2 regions of the Saccharopolyspora tripterygii genome follow, and region 1 is predicted to be linked to the other one. Evidence: riboswitches for the same ligand, from Rfam matches in the RefSeq annotation. Region 1 holds a riboswitch; the other holds the start of a gene.
The links. A riboswitch is a leader RNA that binds a small molecule or an ion and turns the genes downstream of it on or off. The one in region 1 is predicted to bind thiamine pyrophosphate.

Region 1 (10,337 bases):
GACGTCTACGACACGTCAGGGCCGTACACCGACGACAGCACCACCGTGGACGTCCACAACGGACTTCTGCGAACGCGCGCGGGATGGCAGGACGGACGCGAGCACAACACCCAGCTGGGCTGGGCGAAGGCGGGCGCGATCACCCGCGAGATGGAGTACATCGCGCACCGCGAAGGGGTTTCGCCGGAGTTCGTGCGCGACGAGGTCGCCTCGGGACGTGCGGTGATCCCGGCGAACCGGTGCCACCCGGAGAGCGAGCCGATGATCATCGGCAAGAACTTCCTGGTCAAGGTCAACGCCAACATCGGCAACTCCGCGGTCACCTCCTCGGTCGAGGAGGAGGTGGAGAAGATGGTGTGGGCCACCCGCTGGGGCGCCGACACCGTCATGGACCTGTCCACCGGCAAGCGCATCCACGAGACCCGCGAGCGCATCCTGCGCAACTCCCCCGTGCCGATCGGGACCGTGCCGATCTACCAGGCGCTGGAGAAGGTCGGCGACCCGGCCGACCTGACCTGGGAGATCTACCGGGACACGGTGATCGAGCAGTGCGAGCAGGGCGTCGACTACATGACCGTGCACGCGGGCGTGCTGCTGCGCTACGTCCCGCTGACCGCTCAGCGCGTGACCGGGATCGTCTCGCGCGGCGGGTCGATCATGGCGGCCTGGTGCCTTGCGCACCACCGGGAGAGCTTCCTCTACACCCACTACAGCGAGCTGTGCGAGATCCTGCGCGCCTACGACGTGACGTTCTCGCTGGGTGACGGCCTGCGCCCCGGCTCGATCGCCGACGCCAACGACCGCGCCCAGTTCGCCGAGCTGGAAACCCTCGGCGAGCTCACCCACATCGCCCGCGAGCACGACGTGCAGGTGATGATCGAGGGGCCCGGCCACGTGCCGATGGACAAGATCGCGGAGAACGTGCGGCTGGAGGAGGAGCTGTGCGGTGAGGCGCCGTTCTACACGCTCGGCCCGCTGACCACCGACATCGCACCCGCCTACGACCACATCACCTCCGGCATCGGCGCGGCGATGATCGCCCAGGCCGGCACGGCGATGCTCTGCTACGTCACGCCCAAGGAGCACCTCGGCCTGCCGAACCGGGACGACGTCAAGACCGGCGTGATCACCTACAAGATCGCCGCGCACGCCGCCGACCTGGCCAAGGGCCACCCGCGCGCCCAGGAGCGGGACGACGCGCTGTCCACCGCGCGCTTCGAGTTCCGCTGGACCGACCAGTTCAACCTGTCCCTGGACCCGGACACCGCACGCTCCTTCCACGACGAGACGCTGCCCGCGGAACCGGCGAAGACCGCGCACTTCTGCTCCATGTGCGGCCCGAAGTTCTGCTCCATGAAGATCACCCAGGACGTCCGCAAGTACGCCGAGGAGCACGGCCTGACCAGCGTGGAAGCGATCGAGGCCGGTATGGCGGAGAAGTCCGAGGAGTTCACCCGCACCGGCGGCGAGGTATACCTGCCCCTCTCCGCCCGCGACTGATCGGAGGCTGGGGGTGGCTCCGCCGGAGTCGCCCCCAGCGCCGTCAGAACTCGTCGGTGGGGATCGTCAGGTCGAACGGCGCCGGGAGCTCGATCAGCTTGCCGAACGGGAAGAGTTCGCGCTTGCGGTAGATCCCGTCCTGCGGTTGCGAGTGCAGCAGGGCTGCCTGGCCGTCTCCCGCGAATCGGTCGATCACCAGGTAGAGCGGAACCTCACCATGCCCGCACACCCGCAGCTTCTCCTCGCGGTCGACCTCGGCATCGCGCTTCGAAGTGATCTCGGCGACGAGCAGCACGCGGTCGACCGGTACGGGCGTCGAATCGTCCCCACCCGGCAGGTCGCCGAACGGGATCACCGCGATGTCCGGGACGAGCACGCTCCTCCGGTGCGGTATCGCGACACCAGCCCTCTGAAAGACCCCCCACTCCTCGGGAATCGCGCGGTCCAACGCACGCTGGGCACGAGCGGCGATCGCGTGGTGCGGCCATCCCGGCGGCGGCCTCATGACGATCGTCTCCTCGACGATCTCCGTACGCCAAGCCTTGTCCGGCGGATCTGCGGTCCGCCAGATCTGCACCAACTCGTCCCACGTCGAACAGGATCGCCCCGGAACAGCAGCCACGCGATCACCCCTTGCTCTTTTCTCGTCACGCACAGTACTCATCACCTCTGTCGGAGTCGCGTTCGACCTGGTCACGAAGCTGGTCAGACGTCAGCAGCTACGCGATACCGGGGATCACGGGCCACGTAGCATTCGGGGAATGCACGAGAGCACCGCCCCGCCCACCGCGCTGACCATCGCCGGATCGGACTCCGGCGGCAGCGCCGGCATGCACGCCGACCTGCGGACCTTCTTCGCCTGCGGGGTGCACGGCATGACCGCCGTGACGGCGGTGACCGTGCAGAACACCGTGGGCGTGACGGGCCTGGTGGAGATCCCTCCGGAGACGGTGGCCGCGCAGATCGACGCGGTCGCCTCCGACATCGGCGTGGGCGCGGCCAAGACCGGTGTGCTGGCCTCGGCCGCCACCATCGACGCCGTCCTGGAGGCCTGCGACCGGCACGCGATCGGCCGGGGCGGCCGGACGCCGTTCGTGGTGGACCCGGTGGCCGCCTCGCGCAGCGGTGAGCCGCTGCTGCGCCCGGACGCGCTCGACGCGCTGCGCCACCGGGCGTTCCCGCGGGCCACGCTGGTCACGCCCAACCTCGACGAGGTGCGGCTGCTCACCGGCATCGACGCCCGCACCCGCGGCGACCTGCTGGACGCCGCCAAGGCGATCCACGACTTCGGCCCGGAGTGGGTGCTGATCAAGAGCGGGCACCTGCCCGACGACCCCGAGTGCGTCGACCTGCTCTTCGACGGCGCCGAGGCCCTGGAGCTGCCGGGCCCGCGCTACGCCACCGAGCACACGCACGGCGCGGGCGACGTGTTCGCCTCGGCGATCACCGCCGCGCTCGCCAAGGGCGCGTCGATGCCGGACGCGGTGCGCGGCGGCAAGCGGTTCGTGACCCGCAGCGTCGCCGACGCCTACCCGCTGGGCTCGGGCGTGGGGCCGGTCTCGACCTTCTGGCGGATCAGTCCTCGGTCGTACTGACCAATCAATTGAGTGATTCTCGCCAGCACCCTGTAACCCGATAGGTGCTACTCGTCGACATAAGTTCGAGAGGCGCGTAATTCCAGGCGCGGAGCCTGGAGGCGTGGCGAGGGAAACAGGGGTATGCGAGAGCGTGGCTAGAGCGGTGTTGACAAGGGCGCGGGGATGGATGGCCACCGAGGCGGGCGCACCGGATCCCCGGCAGCGGCAGTACGTGCTGCTGGTGGTGGCCGCCGTGATCGCCGGAACGTTCGTCGGCTGGTACTTCGAGCTGCAGACCCCGGTGCTGCTGGGGGCGCTGACCACCGTGCTCGCGCTGACCGCCACCAGCGGTCAGGCGCTGCGCTCCGACCTGCGCAGGTTCGTGTGGCTGACGCCCGCGCTGGTGCTGATGATGGCGGTCGGACCCATGCTGACCAAGGTCCCGGTGCTGGCCGGGCTCGCCGTGGCGGTCGTGGTGTTCGGCACCGGGATGCTGCCCGCGCTGGGTGAGCACTACCGCATCGGCGGGCAGATCTTCGCCGCCGCCACGCTGGTGACCACCACGACCGGCATCGGCAACGACCAGCCGTTCCTCGTCCTGCTGGCCTCGACCGTCGCGGGTGGCCTGTTCGCGCTGCTGCTGCGGGTGATCACCGGGGTCGCCGATCCCGGTCACGCGACCCGCGTCGCGGTCGCCCGGACGCTGCTGGTCCCCGGCCCCGGCGTGCTCGAATCCGCCGCGGGCGCTTGGCGTTCCGACGGCTCCAGCACGTGGCTCGGGCAGGTGCTGGCCGGCGCCGCCCGGTTCCGCGCCGCCCGCGAAACGCTGCTCGCGCAGGCCCAGCAGAGCGACCGGATCGAGGCCGAGCGGCTGCGCGAGATCGTCGCCGAAGCCGACCGCGTCGCCGCCGAGCTCGCCCGCGCGATCCGCTCCCGCGCCTGCACCGGACTTCCGATGGTGGCCCGCCGCGACCCCGCGCAGGCGGTCGTGGCCCGCGGCGGCCGGCAGGACCTGCCCGACGCCGTCGCCGGCGTGAACCAGGGTCTGGACCGGATCCGCGCCGCGGTGGTCTCCCGCGACGAGCGCCCGGTCCCGCCGCCCGAGGAGGGCGCGCTGCAGGAGCGGCTGCGGGGCGCCGTGCGCGCCCACCTGTCATTCCGGTCCTCGCTGTTCCGGCACGCTCTGCGCTGCACCCTGGCGGTCGCCGTCGGCATGGTGATCGTGCTGCTGCTGCGCGATCCGTCGGCGTCGAGCCTGCTGCTCGCCCTGTACGTGGTGCTGGCTCCTGCCGCGCGCGACAGCATGACGGGCGCGCTGGAACGCACCGGTGGTGCGGTCCTCGGCGTGACAGCGCTGGCCATCCTGATCACCCTGCTGCCCGGCGCCTACCTGCTGATCCCGCTGGTCATCGGCGGGATGCTGCTGAACATGCCCAGGCTGCGCGCCGAGTACCAGGCGGTCCTGGGCTGCCTGATCGTGATCACCGTGGTCGACCAGGCCATGGCGCTGGACCGCCCGCTGGTCAACGTCGGCATCAGCTTCGCGGCGAACACGGCGGTCGGCGCCGCGATCGCGCTGATCGTCGGGTACGTGAGCTACCTGGTGCTGCCCAGCAGCATCGTGCCGGACGTGCGCGGCGCCATCCGCTCCACGGTCTGGTCGGTGTCGGAGCTGCTGCGCAGCGTCCGCGCCTCCGGCCAGGGAGCGGACCTGCCGAAGGCGTTGCAGGCGGCGAACGTGCTCGCGCTGCGCCGGACCCAGGACCTGCTGGGCATGCCCGCGCTGCTGGACGGCACGGGTGAGGAGACCGACGACAACCACGCGACCCGCGCCGCCGCGATCGCGCTCGACGCGCTGCGCCAGGACGTCGCCACGCTGGCCTTCCGGCCCGCCGAGGAGCGCAAGGTCGCGGTGCCCGCGCTGCGCTCGGTCGACGACCTGCTGGGCGGGAAGTCCACGGCGAAGATCCCCGACATCCCGGCGAGCGGCGCCCCGGCCTCCGAGCTCCTGGCGAGCTCCCTGGTCGAGAACGCCCTGCACGCCCGCCAGGCCATCGACCGCACCTTCGGCTACGACAACCCGTGGAAGAGCTACACGATCAGCTTCGTCCGCCCCGAACGCCTCCACATCCGCTGACCGGTCGCCAGGGTGGCTGGTCCCCCAATTTCTTAAGTATTTGAGGGTCACCCGGGTGACGTGCAAATACTTAAGAAATTGGGGGACCACGCGACCGGGGGTCAGCTCGTGGGGGTGCCTGGGCTGGAGGCTTGGGCCCAGAAGCGTTGGGGGATCCTGCCCGCTTGGGAGGCCAAGCGGCCGGCTTCGACGGCGCTGCGCATCGCCGTGGCCATGCGCTCCGGGTCCTGGGCGCGGGTGACCGCGGTGGCCAGGAGGACCGCCGAGCAGCCGAGCTCCATCGCCAGGGCGGCGTCGGAGGCCGTGCCGATGCCCGCGTCGAGGACGATCGGGACCTGGGCGCGGGAGACGATCATCTCGATGTTGTGCGGGTTGCGGATGCCCAGGCCGGTGCCGATGGGCGAGCCCAGCGGCATGACGGCGGCGCACCCGACCTCCTCCAGCTTCAGCGCCAGCACCGGGTCGTCGTTGGTGTAGGCGAGGACCACGAAGCCCTGGTCCACCAGCTGCTCCGCGGCGTCGAGGAGCTCGACCGGATCGGGCAGCAGGGTGTCCTCGTCGGCCACCACCTCCAGCTTGACCCAGTTCGTGCCCAGGGCCTCGCGGGCGAGCTGGGCGGTGAGCACGGCCTCGGCCGCTGTGCGGCAGCCCGCGGTGTTGGGCAACGCCTCGATGCCGAGCTTGCGCAGCAGGTCGAGCACGCCGGTGCCGCCGCCGGCATCGGCCCTTCGCATCGCGACGGTGGTCAGCTCGGTGCCGGAGGCGATCAGCGCGCGCTCCAGGACCGCGAGGTTGTTGGCCCCGCCGGTCCCGGTGATCAGGCGCGAACCGAACTCCCGACCTGCGATCACCAATGGGTCGTCCACGGTCACCCTCCTTGCACTGCGGTGAGGATCTCGATGGCGGCGCCGGCGTGCAGCACCGTGCTGGGCCAGGACGCGCGCGGCACCACCGCGCCGTCGACCGCCGCGGCCACGCCTCGTTCCGGCACGCCGAAGTCGTCCAGCACCGACGCGAGCGTGGCGTCGGGACCGACGTCCCGCGCGTTGCCGTTGATCACGACGTTCACTGCATTCCTCCCAAGCGGCTCGGATCGGTGGCCTTGATGAGCGGTTCCGGTTCTTCGCCGCGCAGCAGCGCCAGCACGGCGTCGACCGTCACCGGGGTGAGCAGGAAACCACCGCGGTGGTGACCGGTCGCGGCGAGCACCCCGGGCTCCAGCCAGCCGATCACCGGCAGGTTGTCGGTCGTGCTCGGGCGCAGGCCCGCGGTGGCCTCGACGAGCGCGTACTCGGCGATCCCCGGCATCACGGTCTCGGCGTCGGCGAGCAGGTCGCGGACGCCGCCCGCGGTGACCTCGGTGTCGAAGCCGACCTCGTGCTGGGTGGCGCCGAGCACCACTCCCCCGTCGTCGCGCGGCACCAGGTAGCAGGGCCGGCCGTGCACGGGTCCGCGCACGGTGCGGGTCGGCGGCGGTAACGCGGTGGCTCGTCGGCGCAGCCGCAGGATCTCGCCCTTGACCGGGCGGATCTTCCCGGTCAGCGCCGGGTGCAGCGACGCCGAGTGCGCGCCTGCGGAGATCACCGCGACATCGCACTCCACAGTGGACTCGGTGAGCTCCACGACGCCGGGCCGGACCCGTTCCGCGCGTTCCCGCACGAATTCGACGCCCGCCGCCTCGGCGGCAGCCAGCAGCGCGGCCAGCGCGAGCCTGTTGTCCACCGCGAGATCGCCGGGCACCTCCAGCCCGCCGCGCACCGCGGGCCCCAGCGACGGTTCCCGCTTGCGCAGCTCGCGGCTCGTGAGCTTGGTGACGCTGCGGCCCAGGCCGGCGAGGTAGCCGGCGACGGTGTCGAGCTCCGCGCGGTCGGCCCCGTCGATGCCGATCATCAGCGTGCCCTCGGTGCGCAGACCGGACGGCAGGCCCGAGGCGCGACCGAGCCGGTCGGCGAACTCCGGCCAGCGGTTCAACGACGTCGAGCCGAGTTCGAGCAGCTCCTCCTCGCCGGGCCACGCCTCGGCGAGAGGCGCCAGCATCCCGCCCGCGACGTGCGAGGCACCGGAGGCCGGCGCCGGGTCGACCAGGCTCACCCGGTTCCCGGCGGCAGCGGCCCGCCAGGCCACCGACAGGCCGACGACTCCGCCGCCCACGACGGCGACGTGATCGGTTCGATTCTCAGACAATTCCACGCTCCCTGCGCCGGCATGACCCGGATCAGGTTCGACGGTCGGAGCCCTGCGCTCCCTCTCAGCCCGGCCCGCCGGGCTCCCGTGCTCACCACGCTCCACCGTACCCGTCCGCAGATCACGACGTCAGCAGCTGGTCGGCCACGACCTGCCGCCCGGCACCGCCGGGGAAGCGACCGCGAAACAGGCCTTAGGAGTCGTTTCAGAAAGCGGCGGAGCCGTTGCCTCAGGTGTGGGACTCAGCCGGCACCGCCGCGGGTTCTCACACGTCGTCTGGGCGAGGACGACACGACGCCGTGTATTGGCATACATCAGTCGTGGCGCCCGGAGCCCAGGCGGCGTGTGAGGTTCCGCCACCCGCACCGCCAAGCAAAGTGAGTCTGCAAGAACCCCTTAGGCTGGGAGGCATGCCTGGATTGGACGGCTTCGGCATCCGCGCACGCCTCGCCGACGCGAAGTTGTACCTCTGCACCGACGCCCGAAGCGAGCGAGGTGATCTCGCGGACTTCGCCGACGCCGCGCTCAGCGGCGGTGTCGACATCATCCAGCTCCGCGACAAGGACCCGCACGGCTCTCCGCTGGAGGCCCGGCAGGAGCTGGCCGCGCTGGAGGTGCTGGCCGAGGCGTGCGTGCGGCACGGCGCGCTGCTCGCGGTCAACGACCGCGCGGACATCGCGATGGCCGCCGAGGCCGACGTGCTGCACCTGGGCCAGGACGACCTGCCCGTCGACGTCGCCCGCCGCGTGGTGGGCGACGACGTGGTGATCGGCCGGTCCACGCACGACGCCGCCCAGGCCCACGCCGGCGCGACCGAGCGCGGTGTGGACTACTTCTGCACGGGCCCGGTGTGGACGACGCCGACCAAGCCCGGGCGTCCCGCCGCAGGCATCGACCTGGTCCGGCGCACCGCCGAGCACGGGGGGCACGGACGTCCGTGGTTCGCCATCGGCGGCATCGGTGCCGACAACCTCGGCGAGGCCGTCGAGGCGGGTGCGGAGCGCATCGTGGTGGTCCGCGCGATCACCGAGGCCGAGGACCCCGCGGCGGCAGCCCGCGACCTGCGCGCGCGACTTCCCTGAGCACGACGCCGACGACCCCCGGGACCGATGATCCCGGGGGTCGTCGTGCTGCGTGAGGTGGCGCTCCCGCTGGGAACCGCCACCGAGGATCACTGGGTGACCAGCGAGACCCCGTAGGCCGACAGCGCTTCACCGACGGGCTGGAAGTAGGTCGTGCCACCGCTGGTGCAGTCGCCCGAACCGCCCGAGGTCATACCCTGGGCCTGGTCGCCCGCGATGAACGAGCCACCGGAGTCGCCCGGCTCGGCGCAGACGTCGGTGCGGGTCAGGCCCTCGACGGTGCCCTGCTCGTACTGCACGGACTGGTTCTTGGCCTCGACCGTGCCGCAGTGCCAGCCGGTGGTCGAACCGGAGCGGCAGATCGACGCGCCCTCGGAGGCCTCGGACGAACCGGCGACACCGACCGTGCCACCGCTGTAGTCGTTGACGGCGCCCACCGGGGTGTCGTCGTCGCCGGTCGAGATGTAGGAGTAGTCGTCACCCGGGAAGGACGAGCCCTCGAAGGTGCCGCTGGGCTCGGTGGTGGTGTCGCCGGAACCACCGCAGTGGCCGGCGGAGACGAACCCACCATCCACGGCGAAACCGACGGAGCAGCGAGCGCCGCTACCGATGTAGTAGGCGTTGCCGCCGACCACGTCCATCAGGGTCCGGGGCTGCTCCTGCGACTCGACGACCTTGACCGCGTCGGCCGGAGCGCCCGCGGCCTGCGCGAACTGCGCGGCCTCGGCGGCGGCACCCGGCTTGACGGTGACGACGACGGCGTTCTGCTTGCCGCTGGCGTACCAGCCGGTGACGCTCTTCGGGGCCTGCGCCTTGCCTGCGTTGAGACCGTCGACGACGCCGTTGAGCTGCTTGACGCTGAAGGCCACCTGGCGGACCTCGGCACCGGCCGCGCGGACCTGCTCGGAGCGGGCGGCGTCAGTCACGCCGACCACGAGCTTGCCGGTCGCGGAGTCGAAGTAGGCACCGCCGAAGGAGTCCGCTAACGCGTCGCGCAACGTGCTCTCAGTGCGCTGCGCCGCGGATTCGAGCTTGAGCCGGTCGAGGGCCTGCACCTCGGTGAGGCCGAGGTCGCGCTGCATCGCCTCGAGCAGCGTCCCCGCCACCGGAGCGGCGGTGGGCGCGGTGGCGGTGGCCGGCATGGTCAGTGCGGCAACCGTTCCCGCGGTGACCAGAACGGTCCCGGCAATGCGAGCCGCGAGTCTGCTTTTCATCTCGTGTCTCCCTTGTAGTGACCTGATCTCTCAAGGCCCCGTCGCCGGTCCAGTATCAGATCTTCTCAGGGAAATCACATCCAGCTTTTAGCGCAATGTGCGCAAAACAACTCCGAACAGTCGTTGATCATTAGCTCGATTCCCGATCATTTCACCGTTTTTCGCATTTATCCGGGAAGTGGTCCCGGGACCGTCGACTCGGGAGTCAGCTGCGCGGTCGAGGATGGCGTTGCGGGCGAACCGGTTTCGCTCGGCGACGGGCTGGGCGACTGCTCGCTGGGCCGGGCCTGCTCGCTGCTTGTCGGCGGAGCGGAAGGTTCCGTCGTGGACTTCTCGCTGGTCGGGGCCGGTTCGCCGACCGTGGGCTCGGCAGGTTCGGTCTCGATCGGAGCCTGCGGCGCCGGCCTGAAGACCTGACCGAGCGTCGTCCCGTCGTCACCGCCCGAGAGCGGGCGTCCGGTGACGCCCTCGAAGCCGGTCACCAGCAGCATGCTCACCGCGAACACCGCCGAGCAGGTCGCGCCGACCAAGGTCCAGCGACCCCACCTGCGGCGCGGCACCGGCGGTGAGAGCACGGTCCGGGCCTCCCGCTGGACGAGCTCGGTCGCCGGCTCCTCGACGGCTTCGCCGCCGGGCCATTGCA
Region 2 (10,337 bases), on a different contig from region 1:
AGGTCCGCGGGTTCAGCCGCAACCAGGTCGTCGACCACATCGAGGTCCTGGAAGACCAGCTGCGCATGGTCACCATCGACCGAAACGAAGCGGTCCGGCTCAACAACGACCTCCGCAAGCTCTGCGACGACACCCGCCGGAGCCTCGACCAGACCGAACAGCGGCTCAAGAGCATCGAATCCTCCGACACCGGGCTCCCCGCGGCCTCGCAGCGAGTGCAGAACATGCTCGCCATCGCCGAGGACGAGGTCCAGACCCTGCGCGATCAGTCCAAGCGGCAGGCCGAGATCATCCGCGGCACGGCGGAGACCGAGGCCCGCGCGCTGATCAGCGAGGCCGAGCAAGCCGCGTCCGAGCTCCGCGACCAGTGCAGCGAGCTGGTCACCGACGTCGAGAACCGGCGCGCCAAGCTGCAGCGCGAGCACGAGCAGAAGATCAGCGAGCAGCGCAGCCGCGAGTACCGCCTGCGCCAGGAGATCCGCAACGAGTACAAGCGCGTCGTCGCCAACGCCCAGGAGGAATCCGACGCGCTGATCTCGGAGACCCGCAAGCAGTGCGGCCAGTGGGACGCCGAGTCCGAGCAGCTGAGGCTGGAAGCGCTGGAGGAGATCCGCCTCGAGCGGTTCCGCCTGGAGGAGCTGCGGACCTCGGTGCTCTCCGCGATGGACGACGCCAAGCGGACGCTCGACGGGTCGACCGCGGCCCTGCGCGCCAAGATCGACCCGGCCGGGTCGAGCAGCGCGGACACCGCCGAGACCGACGGGCCGGTGGAACCCGAGGCGCACCGGCTGCAGGAGGTCACGCTGCCCGAGCAGCGCGACGACGTGCAGACCTACACGATTCCGATCGAGTCGCAGCACACGACCAACGGCGCGAAGGCTCCGAGCGCGCGGCACAACTGATCAGGGAGGCGTCGGGTGGAAATGCTGGTGCTGATGTTCGTGTGCGGTCTCGCGGTGGCCACGCTGGTGTTCTGGCCGCTGCTCAACCGCGCCAATCGCAAGGCGGCCGAATCGCAGTCCACTACCCCTCACGGCAGGCACGCGCTGGGCGCCGCCTCGGCCCCTGCCGCCGAGTCCGAGGACACCACCTCGAAGGACACCGCTCCGAAGGCCGAGGCCGGCGACGAGGAGAAGTCCGACCGCGGAGGCGACGGCGAGGCGACGCAACCGGTGAAGATCAAGGCGGTCGCATCGGCGCCTCGCGAGCCGGCGCCGATGGAGATGCCCGAACTGCCGACCGACATCTTCGACACCCGCTTCAAGGCCAAGTTCAACCGCTCCAAGCGTCGCCTGGAGCGCATTCGCGCGGAGATCGAAAAGGCCGGCTGACGCCGGTCGAACGCCGGGTGCGGTGCGACTGTGGCCGGGGCGATTTGCCGGTTGCTAGGTTCGGGAGCGAACCTAGCAACCTACGGCTGGAGCCTCCCAGGTGAAGAATCCGCCCCGGATCTACCTCGTCGCCACCACCGGCAACCCGAACTACGGCGACGAGCTGATCGCCGCGGCCTGGCTCAAGCACCTGGCGAAGGTGGCCCCCCACAGCGAGATCTGGTTGGACTCCCCCAACCCCGGTCCCAGCTCGGTGCTGCTCTCCCACCTGCACCCGAACGTCAAGTTCACCGACACGTTCTGGCGGCTGTGCTGGGAAGCCCCTGAGACCGAACCGTGGGCGGTCGCGGCGTTCGCGCAGCACGCGATCCACAACCCCGGGCTCGCCCCGCGCTGGGTCGCGGGCATCGAGCTGGCCGCCCAGATGGACCTGTTCCACGTGATCGGCGGCGGCTTCATCAACGGCATCTGGCCGCGCCACATCGGTCTGCTCGCGGCGGCCGCGGCGGCGGCGCACCGCTCTGGCGGCCGGGCCGTGATGACCGGGCAGGGACTCTCCCCGGTCGCCGAGGGCGCCGGGGCGCTGCTGCGCAGCCTCACCGAGCAGTTCGAGGTCGTCGACGTGCGCGACGAGTCGTCGGCGTCGGCGCTGGTGAACCCGACCGTCACCGGCGACGACATGTTCTTCGGAGTCGAGTCCGGGTTGTTCCGCACCGACGATGACGACATCCGCGACGTCATGATCTGCATGCAGTCGGACCTGCTGGACGAGTCCGTGCCCGCCTTGGCGGGATTCCTGCTGGACACGCTGCGCGCGTGGCAGGTCAAGCCGGAGCAGGTGGCGTTCGTGGAGGGGATACCGCGCGCCGACCGGGAGGTCTTCTCGCTGGTCGAGCACGACCTGCCGGGTGCCCGCTTCCACGCCTTCGACGAGATCCTGCGCGAGGGACTGCCCGCCCGGCCCGGCCAGCGCTGGTTGTCGACGAGGTTCCACCTGCACCTGCTGGCCGCGGCCGCGGGCGCGAGCGGCGTCGCGGTGTCGATCAACTCCGGGTACTACACCAACAAGCACCGGTCGTTGATCGAACGGGGTTCGGGCTGGGAGCTGAGCGAGGGGTTGCGGGTTCCGGCGAGTCCGTCGGGCGGCGGCTTCAGCACCGCCGCGCTGCGCGAGCTGCAGCAGCGCAAGGCGGCGCTGGCGAAGTCCATCTACGGCTGAGCGACCCGGGACCGCTTGATGCGCACGGTGTCGGCGAGCGCGTTGGCCTCCTCCGCGGTGCGGGCGCGGGGGATCTCGGCCTCCGGCTCCGCCGCGGGCCAGATCTGGGGCGCCTCGACTCCGGGACGCAGTTCCGCACCGCGGGCGGCTTCCAGAACGTCGCGACGGCGGTCAGCGATGTAGAACGGCGCGGCGGCCAGGATCGGGACCGACATGCCGATGAAAACGATCAGAAGAGAAGTGCTCACAGTCCCGGAACTCCATCCACGCTCGCGGAATACCCGCTGGTTGAAGCGCCCTGCTCAGGCAGGGGCCTCGCTCAGCATGTCGCTGTGCGAGCCACTTCGTTAACACCGCGACTTTGTGTCGCGCATCACAATCGAGATCACCTGTTCGGGTACTGCGGAACGGATGACGGCTCGCCATTTCCCGCGAGCCGCCATCGACTTCCCTGATACGTGAAACCGTTGTCAGGCAAGGAATTTCGCGGTCGGCCAGGTTTCCTTGACCCACGCGCTGTTCCAGAAGAGCCACTCGTACTCGGTCGCCCGGCTGAACGCGGCGAACATCTGCTCACGAGTCGCGGCGTCGGAGCGCGCCGCGATCTTGTCGGTGAGCTCGCGAGCGGCCAGCACGGCCTCGGCGAACTCGTCGTCGGCATAGGTCGTGATCCACGCCTTGTAGGGATGCCCCTCGATGTCGCCGGTCGCGTCGAGGATCTTGCTTCCGACGTACTGGTAGACCCAGAAGCAGGGCAGGATCGCCGCCAGCAGCACCGGGTACGACTCGATGAGCGCGCAGGAACGCAGGTAGGACGTGTAGGCCAGGCAGGTCGGCGAAGTGTCGACGCCGTCGATCTCCTCGTCGGTCAGGCCGAACTCCTCGACGTACCCGGCGTGCAGCCGGCGCTCCTCGACCAGCGCGCCCTGCGCGGACCCGGCCAGGAACGCCGCGTCGGCGGGATCATCGGCGCGGGTCGCCGCGGCCGACAGCGCCTGGGCGAACCCGACCAGGTAGCGGGCGTCCTGGACGATGTAGAAGGCGAAGACGTCTCGTTCCAGGCCGCCGTCGGCGAGCGCCTTGTTGAACGGGTGGTCGACGATCGCCTGCTGCAGGTCGGCGGTGCGTTCCCACGCCTCGGCGCAGAACCCGTCGGCGGGCGGAGCGGGCAACGTGCTCATGACGACTCCTCGTGGCGTCGGGATTTCGGGTGCAATGGCGCGCAGGGGACAGTTTTGGTCCGAACCGTCCGGGCAAAACGGACGTGGAACCCGGGCGGTTCGGACCAAAACCGCCCTCGGCCGCTCACCACCACTGGTGGAAGTGGTGCACGGGACCGTGCCCGTGACCGACGTCCAGGCGTTGCGAGGCGCGCAGGGCCTCGGTCAGGTACCGCTTGGCCTCGCCGACCGCTTCCAGCCAGCCGGCCCGCTGCGGGCGCAGCGCGGCGATCGCGGCCGAGAGCGTGCACCCGGTGCCGTGGTCGTTGGTGGTGTCCACGCGCTCGCTGCTGAGGAACTCCGCGAGCCCGTCGCCGTGCAGCAGGTCGACGCTGGACTCCCCGCGCAGGTGCCCGCCCTTGAGCAGCACCTGCTTGGCGCCGAGCGCGGCCAGCCGCTCCGCCTGCGCGGGCATCTCGTCCGGACTGCCGATCTCGGCCTCCCCGAGCAGGTCCGCGGCCTCCGGCAGGTTGGGCGTGATCAGGTCGACCCTCGGCAGCAGCTCGTCGCGCAGCGCGCCGACGGCCTCCGGCGCGAGCAGCCGGTCCCCGCTCTTGGCGACCATCACCGGGTCGAGCACCACGTGCTGCGGCGAGTAGCGCTCCAGCACGGCGGCGACGGCGCGGATCACCTCGGCGTTGGCCAGCATCCCGATCTTGACCGCGTCCACCCGGACGTCGTCGAACAAAGTCACCAGCTGGTCGGTGACGAAGTCCGGTGGCACCTCCTGCACCCGGCTCACCCCGGTCGTGGTCTGCGCGACCAGCGCGGTGATCACCGACATGCCGTAGGCGCCGTTGGCGGAGAATGCCTTGAGATCGGCCTGGATTCCTGCGCCACCGCTGGGATCGGTGCCCGCGATGGTCAGCACGTTGGGAGCCATGACGTCCCTCCGCTAGTACGAGCTAGGTCAGGTTCGACGGGTGTGTTCTCAGCCCTGCCGGGCACCCCGCGTCACTGGCACCAACCTAACAACAGAAGGCAAGCCCCCTCGCGCGCTCCTCCCCGACGCCGCGCTCGCTCGACGAGGCCGGATCGGTCATCCTGACCCCGAGGCTCCGCGGAGCCGCGATGATTGCGACGAATGCTGCTCCGGGTAGGCCGGTCGGAGCCACGAGTCACCCTTGTGGAGCAGTGCCGCGGCGATCGATTTCACACCGTGAAAGCACCCACCGGAAGGCGAGGTAACCCTTCCTCGCGGACTAAAGTGGAGGGCGATGGAAACCACGACCGATGCCCCAGGCTTCGCCCGCTCTCGCCGGCAGCGTCCCGCACAGGACCCGGCGCAGATCTGGGCGCCGCTAGCGGACCTGACCGAGGCCGCCGTCGCGGCCGGTTCGGGGACGGTGGCGATCACCCGCGGATTCGACCGCAACAGCCGTCAGCGCGCCAAGGCGCTGCGAGATCTGCTCTCCCAGCGCGATGTGCCCGCGATCGAGGTCACCCCCGCCCCGGGGAGCGACCGACTGCTGACCGACGTGGCGGTCAGCGCGGTGGTCAACCTGATCGGCGCCGGTTCGTGGCAGCCCTACCGGCTGGCCGCGCAGCTGCGCGCCCCCGTGCTCACGCCCAAGCCCGGCACCGAGCCGGGCGAGGAGGTCAGCAGGGACGTCATCGCGCTGGCCGGCGAGGAGTCGGGCAAGCGGGACGTCGCGCTCTCGCACATCGCGGTGCGCGGCGGCAACCCGGCCGAGGGCCGCCTGACCGTGGCCTTCGACGAGACCGAGCAGGTCATCGACGGCGGCTGGCTCACGGCCACGGTGTCGGAGGGCCGGCTCAGCGTGCAGTTCGGCGGGCAGGACCTGGCCGAGCAGTCGGTCAGCACCGGCCGGATCCGGGTCGAGGCGTCCGACGCGCCGCACCGCCTGGTGCGCGACGAGCTGCCGATCGCCGACTTCGAGGGCGCTGTCGTGCTCTCCGCCGAGCCCGCGGGGCTCAAGGTGCGCCCGGTCTGACCGCTTCTGGGCCGGACGAGTGGTACCGGCTAACAACGCTCGCGCAGGGGCGATTCCCGTAGTGGGGGTCGCCCCTGAGTCATGTCCGGCGACCGCGAACCCAGGTGTGATCACGCGCACGTCCCCACCGTTTCGACGAAGTGCCGTCACATCCACCGGGCTGGCGCGTCCCCCCCACCAGAAGCGCGCGCTGCGCGCCGTCACCGCACCAAGCGGATCGGTACAGGGAGGCTGGGACTGTGGGGCCCCACCAGGAGTGGCACGTGAGTTGCCGCGACGTCGCCGGACGGCGACGAGACATGTCGGTGTTCGTCAACCACGGCCGGGTCGTGATCGTGTCGCCACCCGGCGAAACGGCGGTGCTCTCGCCGCTGGAGGTCGGCCGCTTGCGCGCGGCCTTGCGCGACGCGGTCGTCAGCGCGGCCGAGTAGAACCCGGGGTCGGCGCGGCGGGATTCGGCTCCCCCTCGCTCGCCGTGCCGCACACCCCCGTCACCCTCGGCGAGGCCGGGCTCACCAGGCGTGAGATCTGGATACTCGACGAAGAGGACTTGGCCGCGAGGACGACTCACGGCACAATCTACTCTTGAGTAGGTTTAACGGACGAGGGGTGACGAGTGAGCGCATTGCGGCGATTGTCCAGTTTTCTAGCGAACCATGCCGCACCGGCTCTGCACACCTTGTTCGTGCTGGTCAAACAGGGCGTCGTCCGACCCATGCGGCCGGACAAGCTGGCGCGCATCGCGCTGGCCTACCGCCGGTGGGGCATCACCCTGCCGCTCGGGTTCGCCGTCGGGGCCGCGCGCCACCCCGATCGCCCCGCCGTGATCGACGAGCGCGGCGCGCTCAGCTACGCCGAACTCGCCACCCGCACCACACGCCTCGCCGGTGCGCTGCGCGACCGCGTGCCCGGCAAGACCCGGATCGGCGTGCTCACCCGCAACCACCACGGACCCGTCGAGGTCATCGTCGCCGCGGCCAAGCTCGGCGTCGACGTGGTGCTGCTCAACGTCGGGCTCAGCACCCGCCAGCTCGCCGACGTCCTCGCCGAGCAGGACATCAGCCTGCTGGTCCTCGACGAGGAGTTCACCGGACACCTCGCGGACCTGCCAGGCGACCTCGACGTGGTCCTCGGCTGGGTCGACGGCCTCACCGAGCACGACACGCTCGACCACCTCATCGCCACCGGCGAGGGCAAGCGCCTGGCCCGGCCGAAGCGGCACTCGCGGCTGATCGTGCTCACCTCGGGCACCACCGGCACGCCCAAGGGCGCGCGCCGTCCCGACCCGCCGAGCCTGAACCCCGCCGCCGCGGTGTTCTCCCGGATCCCGCTGCGCGCCGGTGAGCGCGTCCTGCTCAGCGCTCCCCTGTTCCACACCTGGGGCATCGCCGGGTTCCAGCTCTCCGCCGTCCTCGGCGCGACCCTGGTGCTCCGCCGCAAGTTCGACGCCGTCGACGCGCTGCGGACCGTGCAGCGGCACCGGGTCGGCGCGATGTTCGGTGTGCCCGTGATGCTCCAGCGGATGCTCGAACTGCCCGCCGAGGAGCGCGAGAGCTTCGACACCTCGTCGCTGCGCATCGTGGCCGCCAGCGGCTCCGCGCTGCCCGGCGACCTGGCCACCACGTTCCAGCGCGCCTTCGGCCCGGTGCTGCACAACCTCTACGGCTCCACCGAGGTCTCCTGGGTCAGCATCGCCACGCCCGCGGACCTGCGCGCCGCGCCGTCCTCGGCCGGCCGGCCGCCGCGCGGCACGGTCGTGCGCATCCTCGACGACAACGGCGACGCCGTGCGGCGGGGCGAGACCGGCCGCATCTTCGCGGGCAACGACATGCTGTTCGACGGCTACACCAACGGCAACAGCCGCGAGAGCCGCGACGGCCTGATGTCCACCGGCGACCTGGGGCGCTTCGACCGCTCCGGCCGGCTGTTCATCGCGGGCCGCGAGGACGACATGATCATCTCCGGCGGGGAGAACATCTACCCCAAGGAGACCGAGGACGTCATCGCCGGGCTCACCGGCGTCGCGGAGGCCGCGGTCATCGGGGTGGAGGACACCGACTTCGGCCAGCGCCTGGCCGCGTTCGTCGTGGCCCGCGAGAAGGGCTCCCTGGACGCCGACCAGGTCCGCGACCACGTTCGCGGCCGGGTGTCGAAGTTCGCCATCCCGCGCGACGTGATCTTCCTCGACGAGCTCCCGCGCAACGCCACCGGCAAGGTCGTCCCCGCTGAGCTGCGCACGCACCTCGACGGCTGATCGGCGTCGCCCCGTCCAACGATCACGACACTCTTCCCGCGATCACGCGGTCGCGGGAGTTAGGCTGCGTCGAGTGAATGACCGTCTAGTGTGGATCGACTGCGAAATGACCGGGCTGGAGCTCGGCAAGGACGCGTTGATCGAGATCGCCGCCCTGGTCACCGATGCCGACCTGAACATCCTCGGCGAAGGCGTGGACATCGTCATCCACGCCGACGACGAGGTCCTCGCGGGCATGCCCGAGGTCGTGCGCGACATGCACGACCGCTCCGGGCTCACCGAGGAGGTCCGCGCGTCCACGGTGACCCTCGCCCAGGCCGAGCAGCAGGTCCTGGAGTTCATCCGGCAGTACGTCCCCGACGCCCGGTCCGCGCCGCTGGCGGGCAACTCCATCGCCACCGACCGCGGTTTCATCGCCCGCGACATGCCGGAGCTCGACGCGCACCTGCACTACCGGATGGTCGATGTCTCTTCCGTCAAGGAGCTCTGCCGCCGCTGGTACCCGCGGATCTACTACGCGCAGCCCGAGAAGGGCCTCGCTCACCGCGCGCTGGCCGACATCCGCGAGTCCATCCGCGAGCTGGCCTACTACCGGCGCACGGCGTTCGTCCCGCACCCCGGGCCGAGCAGCGAGCAGGCGCAGTCGGTCGCGGCCGAACTGCTCAGCGACGCTGAGGGCGTCAGCGGGACCACCAAGGCCCGCGAGCAGTCCTGAGACCGCTGCTGAGCTGCTCGGACGCCAAAACCGGAGCCGGTGACGATCCCGTGGCGAGCACACGTTAAGATGGTTTCCGTTGCTCCGGAAGGGGTCCGAGAGACCGGTCCGAGCAGCCGAGGTGGGTGTAGCTCAGCTGGTAGAGCACTGGGTTGTGGTCCCAGGGGCCGCGGGTTCGAATCCCGTCACTCACCCTGCCGAGAAGAACTCCGGCCGATCGCCAGACATGGTGGTCGGCCGGAGTTCTTTCGTTCTAGCGGTGGCAGCGCAGGTCGTCCGGCGGGGCGAGATCGGTCACCTCGCTCCACTCCGAGACCGCGCGTTCCCGGCCGGCGAATCGGCACGCGATATCCAGCAGGGCCCGATCGTCGACCGCCCACCGCGCCACCGCGCTGTTCGGAGAGGCCGCGATCAGCTCCCCGGTCCCACCCGCGCCGAGATGCGCTGCGACCGGCATTCCGCGGCCCGACGAGAATCGGCGAAACTCACGCCATGCCCCGGCGGAGCGGGTTCCCACCGCCGATGCGGGAGAACGACTGCGCCGTTCGTGCGGCGCAGTCGTTCTCGTCGGCTACTTGTTGCCCTTCTGCCACTCGCCCCAGGGGATCTGCCAGTCGCCGAAGCCGTCCCAGGAGCGGAGGTTCGGGCCGTTGGCGTTGGTGATCTCGACCACGTCGCCCTTCTTCAGCAGGTTGAAGACCCACTGGGCGTTCTCGTTGCTCATGTTGATGCACCCGTGGCTGACGTTGCGGCGGCCCTGGTCGGACACCGACCACGGAGCCGCGTGCAGGAACTCGCCGCCGTTGGAGATGCGGACCGCCCACTCGACCTCGGTCTGGTAGCCACCGGCCTCCAGCGGCAGCCCGTAGGTCGTGGAGTCCATCATCTTCTTGCGGTGGTGCTCGGTGACCACGTGCACGCCGTTGTTCGAGGGGAATTCCGGCTTGCCCAGCGACACCGGCATCGTGCGGAGCACCTGGCCGTTCTTCTCCACGCTCATCTGGTGCGACGCGCCGTCGGCCTTGAGCACCACGCGGTCGCCGATGGTGATGGTCGCCTCGCGGTCCTCCTCGCCCCACAGACCGTCGCCGAACTGCCGGCCGTAGGCGTCCACCTGGATCGAGATCTTGGTGCCCTGCTGCCAGTAGTCCTGGGGCCGCCAGTGCACCTCGCGGCTGTTGAACCAGTAGAACGCGCCTTCCACGGCCGGTTCGGTGGCGACCTTGATCGCCTCCTCGGCCTTCGCCTTGTCCGGAGCCGGTGCGTCCTTGCTGAAGCGGAACACCAGCGGCTGCCCGACTCCCACGGTGTCGCCGTCGAGCGGGATCATCGAGACGTAGGTCTGCGCTCGGGGCGCGACCGTGGTGAAGGTCGACTGCTGGGTGATGGGCGGACCGCTCTCGCCCTGAGCCGTCACCGCCAGCGTGTAGGTCTTGCCGTACCCGGCCTTCTCCGTCGACGTCCAGGTGGCACCGTCCTGGGACACCTGCCCCGCCACCGGCTTGCCCTCGGAGTTGGTCAGCGTGGCGTTGACGATCCGTCCGCCGCTGACGCTCGCGCTCAACGGATCCGCGGGGGAGATGTCCTTGGCCCCGTTCGGCGGTGTGAACCGCACCACCGGAGCGGGCGGCCCCTCGTCCTGC

Region 2: linked by a shared signal. The riboswitch ahead of thiD (bifunctional hydroxymethylpyrimidine kinase/phosphomethylpyrimidine kinase) and the one ahead of thiO (glycine oxidase ThiO) in region 1 are both predicted to bind thiamine pyrophosphate.

Annotation. Positions count from the first base shown of each region.
Region 1 is NZ_BAAGZP010000014.1:127,956-138,292, reverse strand. It holds gene thiC (phosphomethylpyrimidine synthase ThiC) at 1-1,500, shown strand, start outside; gene ACYVF3_RS11670 (Uma2 family endonuclease) at 1,544-2,164, opposite strand; gene thiD (bifunctional hydroxymethylpyrimidine kinase/phosphomethylpyrimidine kinase) at 2,262-3,095, shown strand; gene ACYVF3_RS11660 (FUSC family protein) at 3,265-5,214, shown strand; gene thiG (thiazole synthase) at 5,316-6,080, opposite strand; gene thiS (sulfur carrier protein ThiS) at 6,083-6,283, opposite strand; gene thiO (glycine oxidase ThiO) at 6,280-7,398, opposite strand; TPP riboswitch at 7,390-7,497, opposite strand; gene thiE (thiamine phosphate synthase) at 7,809-8,480, shown strand; gene ACYVF3_RS11635 (S1 family peptidase) at 8,570-9,694, opposite strand; gene ACYVF3_RS11630 (hypothetical protein) at 9,862-10,337, opposite strand, start outside.
Region 2 is NZ_BAAGZP010000048.1:6,180-16,516, reverse strand. It holds gene ACYVF3_RS31050 (hypothetical protein) at 1-902, shown strand, start outside; gene ACYVF3_RS31045 (hypothetical protein) at 924-1,331, shown strand; gene ACYVF3_RS31040 (polysaccharide pyruvyl transferase family protein) at 1,432-2,550, shown strand; gene ACYVF3_RS31035 (hypothetical protein) at 2,541-2,798, opposite strand; gene tenA (thiaminase II) at 3,021-3,731, opposite strand; gene thiD (bifunctional hydroxymethylpyrimidine kinase/phosphomethylpyrimidine kinase) at 3,856-4,653, opposite strand; TPP riboswitch at 4,641-4,732, opposite strand; gene ACYVF3_RS31020 (hypothetical protein) at 4,988-5,725, shown strand; gene ACYVF3_RS31015 (hypothetical protein) at 5,989-6,156, shown strand; gene ACYVF3_RS31010 (AMP-binding protein) at 6,411-7,979, shown strand; gene orn (oligoribonuclease) at 8,053-8,694, shown strand; tRNA gene ACYVF3_RS31000 (tRNA-His) at 8,816-8,888, shown strand; gene ACYVF3_RS30995 (hypothetical protein) at 8,948-9,151, opposite strand; gene ACYVF3_RS30990 (L,D-transpeptidase) at 9,266-10,337, opposite strand, start outside.